Regions from separate parts of the Pseudarthrobacter quantipunctorum genome, predicted to be linked through region 2. Evidence: predicted binding sites of a transcription regulator. Region 2 holds the regulator's gene; the other holds the start of a gene.
What was found. Region 2 encodes LexA, which represses DNA repair genes until DNA is damaged. Its sites were predicted from a motif close to TCGAACANNTGTTCGA; they were not measured.
Positions count from the first base shown of each region.

Region 1 (7,013 bases), 840 kb from region 2:
GCACGCTGGTGGTCACCCTTGAGCCCTGCGCCATGTGCGCTGGAGCGATTGTCCTGGCACGAATTCCCCGGGTGGTCTTTGGTGCCTGGGACGAGAAAGCAGGGGCTGCGGGGTCGGTTTTCGATGTGCTCCGTGAGAGGCGCCTGAACCACTGGGTTGAGGTGTATCCGGGCGTGCGCGAAGCCGAGTGCGCCGCCCTGCTGCGTGAGTTCTTCGCCGGGCACCGCTGGCGGCTCTGACTCACGCCCGGGCTGTTTGCGAACCTGGGGCTGTCAGTGAACCTGCCTGATCACGGCCAGCACGCGGGCCGCTGGCTGCTCCCAGCCCGGCAGCCTGCTCCGTGCATCCAGCGCCCGGGCCCGCCAGTCATCCCTGGTCCCGGCATCTTCCAGCCAGCGCCGCAGGGTCTGGGCGAGCATGGCGGGGTTCGCAGGATCATCATCCGACGGAAAGGCAACTTTCGCTCCCGGAAGCGTGCCGCCGTCGTCGTCCTTCCCCGCTGTTCCCAGGCGCAAGGCCTCAACGGCGCCTGTCCCGCCGCGCACCACCACCGGGATTCCGTGCGCCAGTGATTCGGTAACCACCATGCCAAAAGCCTCGGCGCGGGACACCAGGAGGCTGAGGTCCGCGCGACGCCATTCGTTCTCCAGTGCCTCGCCAGTCAGCTCCCCGGTGAAAAGGATCCGTCCGTCCAGCCCGTGCGTGCTCACTGCCGCTCTAACTCTTTGCGCGTAGTCCCCGTCTGCCTGGTCTGATCCGACAAGCGATGCGGTCCAGTCAAGGTCCTGAAGCATCGCCAGGGCGGACACCGTCAGCAACTGGTCCTTGTTGGGCAGCAGCGCGGCCACCGTAAGCAAGTGGGGCGGAGTGGATCCGTGGGCCAGCGGCGCCGGGTCCGTGCCGGGAAGGGCAACCTCGAGCCCATGAAGTCCGTGACGTTCTTCCAGGACTTTGCTGGCCCAGGTGCTGGTGCACACCACGCCACTTGCAGCCCGGAGGGACCGTGCTTCAAGCTCCAGACGTGCCGGGGCAGGCATATGTACCAACACCCATGTCTTGCGTCCGGCCTTGGCCGCGAATTCCATTTCATCCGGTGCGCCCATGGCGACGAGCCCGTCCACAAGGGTTACCGCGTTTTCTGATTCCGCTTCAGTCACCTGTTCCCACGCCCCCAAGAGGTTGCCCAACCGGCGTCGGGCGTGGGCGCTGGCGTAGGGCCAGGAGCCGTCGACGGGGAGCACGTCGACGGCGGCTCCCAGCGTTTTCAGCCCCTCCACCAGCCGTGCGTTGTAGATGTTTCCACCGGAATGATGGTGGATGTTGCCGGGAACGAGCAACCGGATGCGATCCATGGGATCAGGCGACTGGGAGGTCCAGCGTGTACGTGGCCCAGGCGTCCGGGTTTTCGCGCAGGGTGACGTCGATTCCGGTGAGCTGGCCGCCGTCGGGATCATCCTTCAGCTTTTCGGCAACGGACTGCGCGATGTATTCCGCAAGCGCCTCGGTGGTGCTGAGCTTGCCGGCGAAGTCCGGGTGCTCGTCCAGGTTCCGGTAGTTCAGGCCTGCCAGCACCTCCTCGATCATGGTGCCGGCGGCGCCGATGTCCAGGACAATCGCGTCCTCGTTGAGCGTCCGACGGCGGAAGCTCACCTCCGCGACGAATGTTGCCCCATGCAGGGCTTGGGCCGGGCCGAAGGCCTCGCGCGGGAGGCTGTGGGCGATCATGAAGTGGCGCCGTACGGTCAGGCTGAACATGGACTACCTCTGGTTTTCTCGGGTTGGATTCTTGGAGTTTTCGGCGCCGGGGTACTCGATGACGTGGCATAAGGCTTCGAGGTTGCCATGGGCGAGGTCCTGCACCACGCCAGGGAGTTCGTCGAACGGCGAAGTACCTGTCAGGAAGGCGTCGAATACCGGATCCTTGAGCAGCGATACTGCGAGGTTCAGGCGGTCGGCGTTCGTCCTGCGGTGCCGGCGCGCTCGTGCCACCACTCCCACCTGGCTTGCCCTGATGGACAGGCGCCGGGCGTGGAAGTCCTCACCCAACGGCAGGGTTACCTGGCGGTTGGCGTACCAGGACATTTCGATGACGTCCCCTTCGTCCCCAACCAGCTGCAGACTGCGCTCCAAGCCTTCCTGGGAGGCGGAGCAGTGGAACACGATGTCACAGTCGGCGAGGGCGTCATCCGGGTGGGCGAAGTCTATTCCCAGGGTGTCCGCCAGTTGCTTCCGGCCCGGGTCCAGGTCCACAAGCTGCAGGCGTTCCAGCGGAAAGGTCCGAAGCAGGGTGGCCACCATGCCGCCCACGAGGCCTGCGCCCACTACCGCAACCCGGTCACCGAGCCTCGGGCCGGCCTCCCACAGCGCATTGACCGCGGTTTCCACGGTTCCGGTCAGCACGGCCCGGCGGGACGGGACGTCGTCGGGAATTTTCGTGAGTGAACTGATGGACGCCACGTAGCGGTCCTGGTGGGGGTTGAGGCAGAAGACCCGCTGCCCCGTCCACCCCTCCGGACCTTCTTCGACAACACCCACGGACAGGTATCCGAACTTCACCGGCCCTGGAAACTCGCCTTCCTGGCGGGGTGCCCGCATCTCTTCGGCTACCCGCGGCGGGACGGCGCCAGCGTGGACCACCATCTCGGTGCCTTTGCTGATGCCGGAATAGAGGGTGCGCACCAGGGCTTCGCCTGGGCCGGGGGCGGAAAGGTCCTCGGTACGGAGTTCGCCGTGTTCCTTGGCCGTCGTCCAGTAGGCGGTTGCGTGCGTGGGACTGGTTTGATTAGTCATCTTGCTGATGAATCTAGCCCGCCCGGCGTGGACCGCAAAAGTTGGCCATTGCCTGGTTCGGGTTCCTGGGCTTTGGGGCTGTGCTTGGACCACCTCCCCAATTCGGTTTGTTTGGGCCGTCTTCCCGACCCGGTCTGAGGTTGGGTGGTTTTCCCGACCCAGGGCTGTTGACCCCCGTGCGCTGGGCTGCCCGTGTCTGTGGGCATTTGGTGCCGGCTAGGTCAGTGCCGGGTCCCGGTCCCTGATGGGGTCCCAGTCACTCATGGGGTCCTGGGGCAGGACGGGCGGGAGGGCGTAGAAGTCGTCCCATAGGGGGTCGTCCGCGGGTATGTCGTCCAGGTCTATGAGGTTGTCATCGTCAGGTTCCTCCGGTGGAGGTTCCAGGTATGGGAGGTCTGCGGCAGGGCAGGCCTGGGCAGCGGGCATCCGCGGGTAGGGCAGTACGCCGGGGGCTTGCCCGGTGTGATGCTCCCCCGGATTCAACCCCGCCGGCATGGCGGACAGGACAGATTCGGGCCAGTGGGGTGGCTCCCAGTCCTGGTGTTCGCTTTTGTAGTCCCGGCCGGACGGTGAGGTCCAGCCGGGTGGTTCGTTGTGGGTGGCTGGTGTTGGTGTCCACCCGCTGCTGTGTCGAAGTTTGTGGTGCTTCGGGCAGGGTTGTCCGAGGTTGCTGATCCCGGTGGTGCCGCCGTGCTGCCAGGCCAGGAGGTGGTCGGCCTCGTTATCCAGTGAGTTGTTGTTGCAGCCGGGGAAGGGGCATTTGCCGTCCCGCATCCGCAGCCAGTTCCGCATGGCTTTGGTGACCCGGTAGCTGGTCCGCCCGATCTCCAGCGGCGCCCCGTCCCGCGGATCGACAAGGACGCGGTGGAACGAATCGGCACCGTTCGCGACCAGGTCCCTTGCCATGGACGGCGGGATGGGCCCGAAGCCGTCGAGCATGGCCGGCTCATCGGTCACTCCCATCAGGGCGACTATCGGGACCGTGACGAGGACCTGCGCCCGGACCGCCGACGACAGCCCGGCGGGATCCATCCCTGCACCCGCCCCGTCGCTGGTACCCAACCCGTCGCCGTTGCCTGTACTCACCCAGTCGCTGTTGCCTGCATGGAGGCTGGAAGTGTCTCCATTACCGCGACCGGTGCCGCGGCTGCTGCCGCTGGTGAGGATCGCTTCGGCGAACTCGTCGGCCCGGATCTGGGTGAGGGTGCGGGGCTCGTCGGGTCCCTGTGCGGCCCGGGCGAGGGCGTTGAGCCGGTTCCAGCCCGCCATGGCCTGGTGCGCGGGGAGGCAGGCCGAAAGCCAGGCCATGCCGTCCTGGTCCGGCCGGTAGTCGACCCGCCGGTCGGCTACGCCCTTGGCGTGGCGCTTCTCGATCGATTCGGGATGGTGGCGTTCGCGCCAGGTCCTGGCCTTGGCCTTGAACCGGTAGGCGGGCATCTCCCCGATCGTGGCCGCTCCGGCGGGCCTGGGGGTGTCCGGGTCCAGGAAGTGCTTCTCCAGGGCCGCTGCCCCGGCCCGGTCAAGACCGACGGCCTGGTTCACCATTTCCCGGGCATGAGCCCAGGAAATCGTCCCGGACCCCAACGCGGCGTGGGTCCGGGGCAGCGACGTGGTCAGGGCGTGGGACTCGGCCAGCAGGGCACCGGCGGCACGGTCACCGATCACCAGCGCACACCCCACCTCGGCCACCAGGCTCCGCTCCTGGGCCGTGGCCTCATGCGGTGAGGACGGCGGACCGTTCAGCAGGCTCGTGGCGGCAGCGAGCACCTGAACCGCCTGCGCCTTCAACGCCGCCAGCTTCGCCTCGGACCGGGCCACCCCGGCCAGAACATCCAACGCCCCATCAGCAACCCGCTGCAACGGATCATCATCAGCCCCGCCAGCGCCGGCATCAGGCCCAGCGGCGCCATGACCGGAAACAGCCGTGCCGCCGCCCGCGAGCACCGCCGCAAAAGCAGCCACCGAAGCGTCAACCACCGCCTCCGCCTCCACCACCGCCGAATTGCCTTCCATGAATCCATCCTCATGGGAGGGTCTGACATTTAAGGGGCTCAGTGGACCCCTGCTAAAAAGAATTTTGAAAATCTTTTCAGGCCCTCACGGGTGGCCAGCGGGAGCCCCTCCCACCAATCCCGTTTTGGGGATGCGCGCCTTGCTCCGGTACCCTATTGAGGTTGGTGACGTGTCCGAGCGGCCGAAGGTGCAACACTCGAAATGTTGTTTGGTGTAAAAGCCAACGTGGGTTCAAATCCCACCGTCACCGCCACGTAGCGAGGCCCTGCTTTCCTGAGAACTGAGGAAGGCAGGGCCTTTTGCTTTGCGCTCAACGGGATGCACTGGCCACGGGCGCTGCCGTTCACGTGCCCACCAGCGCGGGCGAACTCCGCGGCGGGGCAGGTATGTTTTACCGCATGGACGTCGCAGGGGGATGCCGATGAGTACCAAAACGACCGCAAGGAACTACTGGCTGGCCTTGGCCGCCACGTACGGGCTGACACTGAGCGTTGCAGCAATGGCAGATTGGCCCTGGCCCCTCCTCATGGGCGGAGCCTTCATCCTCTTCGTTGTCCTGCACAGCCTCCGGTACCGCCAAGTCGGCCGGAAGATCCAAGGCACGCTTGCCACGGCCAGCCCCGGTGTTGGTGTGGCAGGAAGCATTCTCGGAGCCGGGGCACTGCTTGTCCGGGGCACGCCGGTTGCCATTTGGGCCGGGCCACTCTTGGGGGTCATCGCTTTCCTGGGAATGTTCCTGTACCTCCAGCGGTTCGGTCGCTTCTACAGCCAAACGGGCACATCGGCCAATTAACCAGTTCACCCACCTGACAGGTTCAGCCCGCAGGCGGGTGGACGACGGCGGGAAGGCAGCGGCGGCCGAGGAACCTCAGGCCCGGGACAGTGTCCAGGCCTGACGTTCAGCTATTTGTAGAGCTATTCAGAAAGAGCGTCCTCCGCCAACTGCAAGACCCTGACGCAGGCTGCGGCAACCCGCTTGGGAGTAAGGGATGGAACGCCGTCGCCGTCCTGCTGGCGTTGGGCGACTTGGGTGCTGCGGACCCGACGGTCATCGCCGGGCCGCTGCCCGCCGTCGTCGATCGGGTTGCGGGCCGCGGTTCCCGCGGCGTCCCGGCCACGGGCCCGGCTTTCTCCTGTCTTAGTGCCCGCCGTCCGGGGGCACTTTGGGCATGACGCACGACGGCGGCCGCTAGTTTCCCCGCGTGTCCGCGCCAAAGTGCCCCGGGACGGCAGGCGTGGACTCAGCCCAGGTGTATTGACCCGACACTCCGCGGCTCCACGGCTGCGGTGCGCACCCGGTGATTTGGGCGGCGGGCTGAAAAAGCCGCGTAAGTTTTGGGTCCTCTTCCATATTTCCGCCAATTCCCGCTGGATACCATGAGTTGACCGGACAGAGCCGTCCGGTGCGATCGATGCAGAAGGACACTCATGGCTGCGGTGACGGTGGACGATATCCTTGCGGATCTCCCCCTGGGTTTCGCCACCCTGGTCCTGCGGCCGGCGTCGGCCAGCCCCGCCATTGAACGGTTCCTGATCGTGGACGCAGAGGATGAAACGTCCGACGCCGCAGCCGCCTTCGTCCTGCTGATCGGGGTCCGCGGCCGGTCAGCATTGCCGGCGCTGCGCCGGCTCCTGAAGAAGAGCCCTCCCCCGGTGGTGGCCGTGAAGGGAAGCCGGGAGGAGCTGTCCGAAGCCGAGGAACTCCTGCGCGATGCCGGTACGGGCCTGCTGCTGGTGGACCCCGGCGCGGATTGGGACCGGCTGCTCTCTATTGCAAAGGACAGGATCCAGCCGCCGAGCTACCAGCGTGAAGTGCTCACGCTGCTGGAAGAGGACCTTTTCGCCATCGCCCAAACGACGGCGAGGCTCACGTCCAGCCACGTGGTCATCGAGGACGCGGCCAACAAGGTGCTGGCCTACTCCACCGTCTCCAACGACATTGACGAACTCCGCAAGGCCTCCATCCTGGCGCGTCGCGGCCCCCGCAAATACGAGCTGCTGCTCAAGGACCTTGGCGCGTACCGCGAACTGCACGGGACCCGCCTGCCCGTCCGGGTTCCGGCCCGGCCGCAGGACGGGCTGCGCGAACGCGTGGCCATCACACTTTTTGCCGGCGACCGCATCATGGGCTACATCTGGCTCCAGGAGACGGGGGCGGGGTTCGGGCCTGACGTCGACCACGTGTTGAAGGGTTCTGCGGCACGTACGTC
Region 1 is NZ_CP148033.1:3,398,620-3,405,632, forward strand. It holds gene WHH00_RS15380 (nucleoside deaminase) at 1-239, shown strand, start outside; gene WHH00_RS15385 (glycosyltransferase family 4 protein) at 273-1,352, opposite strand; gene WHH00_RS15390 (6-pyruvoyl trahydropterin synthase family protein) at 1,357-1,755, opposite strand; gene WHH00_RS15395 (dehydrogenase) at 1,759-2,790, opposite strand; gene WHH00_RS15400 (DUF222 domain-containing protein) at 3,007-4,803, opposite strand; tRNA gene WHH00_RS15405 (tRNA-Ser) at 4,967-5,056, shown strand; gene WHH00_RS15410 (hypothetical protein) at 5,225-5,596, shown strand; gene WHH00_RS15415 (PucR family transcriptional regulator) at 6,232-7,013, shown strand, end outside.
Region 1: WHH00_RS15400 (DUF222 domain-containing protein) is a predicted target of LexA. The motif match lies at 4,868-4,883, and genes of this name have one in related genera.

Region 2 (7,013 bases):
CAGGGCATCCACCCAGTTGTGCAGCAGGCGCGCGCCCGCGTCACCGGATTTCTCGGGGTGGAACTGGGTGGCGCAGAGCGGGCCATTTTCGACGGCAGCGATGAACGGGGCGCCGTGCTCCGACCAGGTGACCAGGGGCGCGGCCATCCGCGGCTGGATGACATCGAAGTTCCATTCCTGGACCCCGTAGGAGTGCACGAAGTAGAAGCGTTCGTTTTCGACGCCGGCAAACAGCTTCGACCCCTCGGGCACCTTGACGGTGTTCCAGCCCATGTGCGGCACCACATCGGCCGGCAGGAGTTCCACCTTGCCGGGCCATTCACCCATGCCTTCAGCTTCGGTGCCATGCTCCACGCCGGCCTCAAAAAGGACCTGGAGGCCTACGCAGATGCCCAGGACCGGCCGGCCGCCGGCCACCCGCCTGCCGATGAGGCGGATGCCGTCCACGGCTTTGAGCTCACGCATCACTGTTTCGAAGGCCCCGACTCCGGGAACCACCAGGCCGTCGGCGTTAAGGACGTCCTCGGGCTTGGAGCTCAGGATGACTTCCGCCCCGGCCCGTTCCAGCGCCCGCACGGCGGACCGGACATTTCCGGAGCCGTAATCCAGGACGGTGACGGTGGGCTTGCCCTCGGGCGAGGGCAGCTTGTGGGAAGCAGAGGGATCGATGATGGCACCGTCCCGCAGGACCTGGCCGCTCACAGCGCACCCTTGGTGGAGGGAATCCCCTCAACACGGGGATCAGGTTCCACGGCAGCACGGAGCGCCCGCGCGAACGCCTTGAACTGGGCCTCTACGATGTGGTGCGGATCGCGGCCCGCGATGACGTTCATGTGCAGGCAGATACCCGCGTGCAGCGTGATGGCCTCGAAGACGTGCCGGGTAAGGGATCCCGTGAAGTGGCCGCCGATGAGGTGGTATTCCTGGCCGGCGGGCTCACCCCCGTGCACCAGGTAGGGACGTCCGGAAACGTCAACGACGGCGTGGGCAAGGGCCTCGTCAAGGGGAACGGTGGCCTCGCCAAACCGGCGGATGCCGGCCTTGTTTCCCAGCGCGGTGCGCAGCACCTCCCCGAAGGTGATGGCTACGTCCTCCACGGTGTGGTGGACATCGATGTGGATGTCACCTGTGGCTTTGACGGTCATGTCGATCAGCGAGTGCTTGCAGAGCGCCGTGAGCATGTGGTCGTAGAAAGGTACCGACGTGTCGATGTCCGAGGTGCCGGTGCCGTCCAGGTTGATTTCCACGAGCACGGACGACTCACTGGTGGCACGTTCCATGCGCGCAGTGCGGGCCGCAGCCACGTTCGATCCGGTGGTACTCATGCTTTGGGTCCTTTTGGGCAGATGGGGTGGTTCAGGGCGTCCAGCGCCGCTGCTTCCAGTCTAGGCGGGAAGCGTGGCCTGGCTTGCAAGGATGCTTTCCAGGGATGTGAGGAAGGCTGTGGTTTCGGCCTCAGTTCCGGCCGTGACCCGGAGGTGGCCGGGAATCCCCACGTCCCGGATCAGCACTCCGGCGTCCAGCAGCTCCTGCCAGACCCGGTGCGGATTCTCCAGTCCGCCGAAAAAGACGTAATTGGAGTCCGACGCTGCTGGCTTGAGGCCCATCCGCGTCAGCTCCGACACGATGCGGTCCCGCTGCTTCTTGATGTCTTCCACATCCGCCATCAGTGCCTCGCGGTGCTGGAGGGCAGCCAGGGCAGTGGCCTGCGTGATGGCTGAGAGGTGGTACGGCAGCCGGACCAGGCGGAGGGCGTCGGCAACTTCGGGTGCGGCAGCCATGTAGCCCAGCCGGGCTCCGGCCAGCGCGAATGCCTTGCTCATGGTCCTGGACACGATCAGCCGCTCCCGGCCGGGCAGCAGCGTCAGTGCGCTTGGCGTCCCGTCGTGTGCGAACTCGTGGTACGCCTCATCCACAATGACGATGGTCTGGCTTGCTTCACCTGCCTCGTACACGGCCTCCACGACATCCAGCCCGAGCCCGGTCCCCGTGGGGTTGTTGGGCGAACAGAGGAAAACGATGTTGGGCTGCAGTTCCTTGACCTGCCGCGCTGCGGATTCGGCGCTGAGGCCGTAGCCTTCGGCGCGTTCACCGACGATGTATTCGGTGTCCGTTCCGCTGGCCAGCAGCGGATACATGGAGTATGTGGGCGGAAAGCCGAGCGCTGTGCGCCCGGGACCGCCGAAGGCCTGGAGAATCTGCTGGAGCACCTCGTTAGAGCCGTTCGCGGCCCAGAGGTTGGTCTCATCCAGGCCGTGGCCCAAGTACTCCGCCAGCGCTTTGCGCAGTTCCGTAAACTCCCGGTCCGGGTAGCGGTTCAGGCCCGCGGCGGCTTCGGATACCGCGGCGCTGATGGCCGCCCTCACGTCCGCCGGGACACCATGGGTATTCTCGTTGACGTTCAGAAGGATGGGGACGTCCAGCTGTGGCGCACCGTAAGGGGTAAGCCCGCGGAGGTTGCTGCGGAGGGGAAGCCGGTTCAGGCGTTCTAGCTGGTCATTCACCTGAACAGTTTAGTGCCCGTGCCGGACGCCGGAAAATGTGACGGCTTCCTGTTCGCCCTCGGCGTGCACCACTGGCTGATTCCATGAAGCCGCATCCGCCGGTCCGGACTCTGCTGCCGGCTATGGCAGCTCAGCCGGCGGGAACGAACAACTGCTGGCCGGGGAAGACTGCGCCTGCGGAGAGGTTGTTGAGCTGCACGATGTCGGCAACAACATCGCGTGCGTCGCGATCAGGCGCCACGGCGGCTGCGATCCCCCACAGCGACTGGCCGGGCTGGACCGTCACGGTGACCGCGGAGGTCGTCTGGAGCTCCGCGGCTGAGTCGGAGGCTTTTGCCGGGGAGTTGAAGAAGCCTGCCAGCGAGAGCAGCAGGGCGGCCAGAAGAACCAGGGGAATCCCGATCAGCACGATGCGGCCGCGCCGGGTCAGCCGCAGGGGCGGAAGGGGGGCCGGCCGTTCCGGCTGCCGCTCTTCAGGCCGGGACAGAAGGTGCTGCACAGAGAGCAGCTGTGGACGTGAACCCCGCGAAACAGATGTAGCTGACATGAACTGAGCCCTCCTGGACCATACTGTGCTGCCCGGATGTTCTGCTCCGACGCCCCCTGGGGCTTTCCGGTGCCATTTTCGAATGGCTGGTGTTCGCAGTAGAACATATGTTCGAACTTTGCTTCTTCTGTTTTAGCACCTATCAACGAACATTGTCGAGACTCGCTAGAACAAATGTTTGAAAAAGCAGTGTGGCTGGCCTAGTTTTGAACGAAAGAACAACCACCCGGACAGTCGATCAGCAGGGTCTGACATTATGGGGCGGGATCGTCCAGGGCCTTGCCGTGGAGAGGCCCGGCGGACACCGAAAGGCATTGGCGAATATGGCAGCAGCAGCCGCCGGGGGCAGGGCAACCGCGCAACCGAAGAGGACCGCCAAGGGCCTGACGCCACGGCAGAAGAAGATCCTCGAAACCATCCAGCGTTCCGTCAATGAGAACGGCTATCCCCCGTCCATGCGGGAAATCGGAGATACCGTGGGCCTGGCGAGCCTTTCCAGCGTCACGCACCAGCTGTCCCAGCTGGAAAAACTGGGCTACCTCCGCCGTGACCCGAAGCGTCCGCGCGCCATGGAGGTCCTGATGCCCCTGACTTTGGACGGCGGTGCGGCCAGGCCGGCAAGTCAGCCATCAGTGGCGCCACCAGGCGGCGGCGCCACTGTCACGGATTTGCCCACGGCCCTGGACACGGCAATGGTTCCCCTTGTTGGCCGCATCGCAGCTGGTGGTCCCATCCTGGCTGACCAGCAGGTGGAGGACGTTATGCCGCTCCCCCGGCAGCTGGTGGGCCAGGGTGAGCTGTTTATGCTCAGGGTGGCCGGGGATTCCATGGTGGACGCGGCCATCTGTGATGGTGACTGGGTAGTGGTCCGCCGCCAGGCGGATGCAGCCAACGGCGACATCGTCGCTGCCCTCCTCGACGACGAGGCCACCGTCAAGACGTTCCGGCAGCGTGACGGCCACACCTGGCTGCTCCCGCAGAACACGCAGTACGAGCCCATTCTCGGAGACCACGCCACCATCATGGGCAAGGTCGTGTCAGTGCTCCGGTCCCTGTAGCCAGGTTCCCCGCTGGATACAGCAGGTCCGGGCAGTGTTTGGCCCTGCGCAGGGCCAAACACTCCGCTCAGCCAAACACTGCCCCGGCCTGGGCATCAGGCGTTCTCGCCCGCCAGCCTCTCCAGGGCCGCGATTGCCGTCTTCCGGTCCGTTGTGGACCAGAACGGCGGCAGCGCTCCCCGGAGGAACCCGGCGTAGCGCTCGGTGGCCAGCCGGGAGTCAAGCACAGCCACCACTCCCTTGTCCCCCGTGGAGCGGATCAGCCGGCCTGCGCCCTGGGCGAGCCGGATGGCGGCATGGGTGGCCGAAACCGACATGAAGCCGTTTCCGCCTGCCTGTGCCACGGCCCGGGAACGCGCAGTCATAAGGGGATCGTCCGGCCGCGGGAATGGAATGCGGTCTATCACAACCAGCCGGCAGGACCCCCCAGGGACGTCCACGCCCTGCCACAGGGACATGGTCCCGAACAGGCAGGTATCGGGCTCGTCGGCGAACTGCTTCACCAGGGCGGTCATGGTGGAATCGCCCTGGCAGAGGACCGTCATGTCCAGCTTGGGGCGCAGCGCTTCGGCGGCTTCCTCTGCGGCGCGCCGGGAGGAAAACAGGCACAGTGCGCCGCCGCCGGACGCACGGATAAGGGCCTCGAGCTCGTCCAGTGCTTCCGGGGATGCACCCCTTCCGGGCTTCGGCAGGTGCCCGGCAACGTAAAGGATGCCCTGCTTGGGGTAGTCGAAGGGAGACCCCACGTCCACACCTTTCCAGCGCGGGGCACCCTCACCCACGAGTCCCAGACCGCCGGCGGCAGGCTCAAACGCTGAACCGATGGCCAGCGTGGCAGAAGTCAGCACAACCGTATGCCCGGCAAACAGGCCCTCCCGCAGCCGCCCGGCCACGGACAGGGGCGCAACGTTGATCAAAGCCGGCGCCGTCTCATCGGGCTGGGAAAACCCCTGCGCTGGATCAAAGGAGCTGGCGCGGGAAAACCACACTACTTCGCGGTTCTCCCGGGCAGCGAGGAGCCGTTCGCAAAGTTCCAGGATGAGCATCAGGCGGGACCGCGCAAGCTGCCTCCCGCCGTCGGGCGCTGCATTGCCGTCCCCCTTCGAATCAGAGAGGGCGGCCCGGCAGGCATCGCGCAGCTGGTCCACACAATCCAGCTGTTCGTCATTCAGCCCGTTGGGCAGCAGTCCGTTCGGCACTCCTGCTAGGGCAAGTTCCAGATTGGCGGCCGCGGCGTTGAGCGCGTCAACGGTGATGGCGGTGTGCTTGCGGGCACCGGCTGCAGCGGCATGGACCATGGCCACGGACAGCTGGCCGGAGACCGCCCCCGTGACCCGGTCCTGGAGTTCGTGCGCCTCATCCACCACCACGACGTCGTACTCGGGCAGGACCGCAAGCCCCTCAAAGGCGCTGACGGCGAGCATCGCATGGTTCGTGACCACAACATCGGCTTCCGCAGCGTCCTGACGGGCAAGTTCACTGAAGCACTCTGCTGCCATGGGGCACTTTTGGGCACCGAGGCATTCCATGGACGTCACGGAAACCTGGCGCCAGGCGCGGTCCGTCACACCCGGCAGCAGCTCGTCCCGGTCGCCCGTGGCAGTCTTCTCCGCCCACTCCCGCAGGCGCACCACTTCCTTGCCCAGCTGGGACGAGGGTCCGCCAGCGGCTGCCGCGAAGTGCGGCACACTGGTGTCCTCGCCCAGGCTGAACAGCTGGCCTTCCGCCGGTTCCTCGCTGGGGAAGCCGCCTTCCAGCTTGTGCAGGCAGACATAGTTGGACCGCCCTTTGACCAGGGCCACCTTGACCGGCCTGTCCAGGGCGGGAGTAATGGCTTTGAGCAGCCGGGGAAGGTCCCGGCCAACGATCTGCGTCTGGAGCGCAAGCGTGGCCGTGGACACCAGGGCGGGCTTGTTGCTTTCCAGGGCGTGGGCGATGAGGGGTATCAGGTAGGCCAGCGACTTGCCGGTGCCCGTGCCGGCCTGGACCAGGAGGTGGTCCCCCGTTCCCAGCGCACGGGCCACCTGCCTGGCCATCTCATGCTGGCCCTCACGGCTTTGTCCGCCCATGCCGGCAACGGCCCGGTCGAGCAGTTCGATCACGAACTGCTCGCCGGCCGTCTCCGTGGCTTCCGGGGCCACGACGTCAGTCATTGCTGACGAAGGGTTCCAGTTCGGCCGCAAAGCCCTCCCGGACCATCACCACGGCCCGGGTGCCTTCCTCCACGTGGTCCACGCTGATGATCTCGGCGTCAGACTCGTGGAGTTTGCTGAGCAGGTCTCCGCGATCGTACGGAATGAGCAGCTCCAGCTTGACGCCTGGCCTGGGAATGGCGTCACTGATCGCCTTGAGCAGCTCCGCGATGCCTTCTCCCGTGCGGGCGGACACCACGACGTGCCGCGGCTCGCGCTGCCTAAGCCGCTCCACCACGAAGGGATCGGCGGCGTCGGCTTTGTTGAGCACGATGATCTCCGGCACCTTGCGGGCGTCCACTTCGCTGAAGACCTTGCGGACTGCAGCTATCTGCCCTTCCGGGTCCGGGTGCGAGACGTCCACCACGTGGAGGATGAGGTCCGCGTCGGCAACTTCCTCCAGCGTGGAGCGGAACGCCTCCACCAGCTGCGTAGGCAGCGACCGGACGAAGCCCACAGTGTCCGCGAGCGTGTAGCCCAGCCCGTCCGCGGTCTCCGCCTTGCGGACAGTCGGGTCCAAGGTAGCGAACAGTGCGTTCTCCACCAGGACGCCGGCGTCGGTCAGGCGGTTGAGCAGCGAGGACTTGCCCGCGTTGGTGTAGCCGGCGATCGCAACGGACGGCACGGAATTACGACGGCGGTTGGCCCGCTTGGTCTCGCGTGCCGGCTTCATTGCGGCGATCTCACGCCGCAGCTTGGCCATCCGGGTGCG
Region 2 is NZ_CP148033.1:2,556,889-2,563,901, forward strand. It holds gene hisH (imidazole glycerol phosphate synthase subunit HisH) at 1-702, opposite strand, end outside; gene hisB (imidazoleglycerol-phosphate dehydratase HisB) at 699-1,325, opposite strand; gene WHH00_RS11615 (histidinol-phosphate transaminase) at 1,386-2,504, opposite strand; gene WHH00_RS11620 (LysM peptidoglycan-binding domain-containing protein) at 2,635-3,051, opposite strand; gene lexA (transcriptional repressor LexA) at 3,375-4,109, shown strand; gene WHH00_RS11630 (ATP-dependent DNA helicase) at 4,205-6,262, opposite strand; gene hflX (GTPase HflX) at 6,255-7,013, opposite strand, start outside.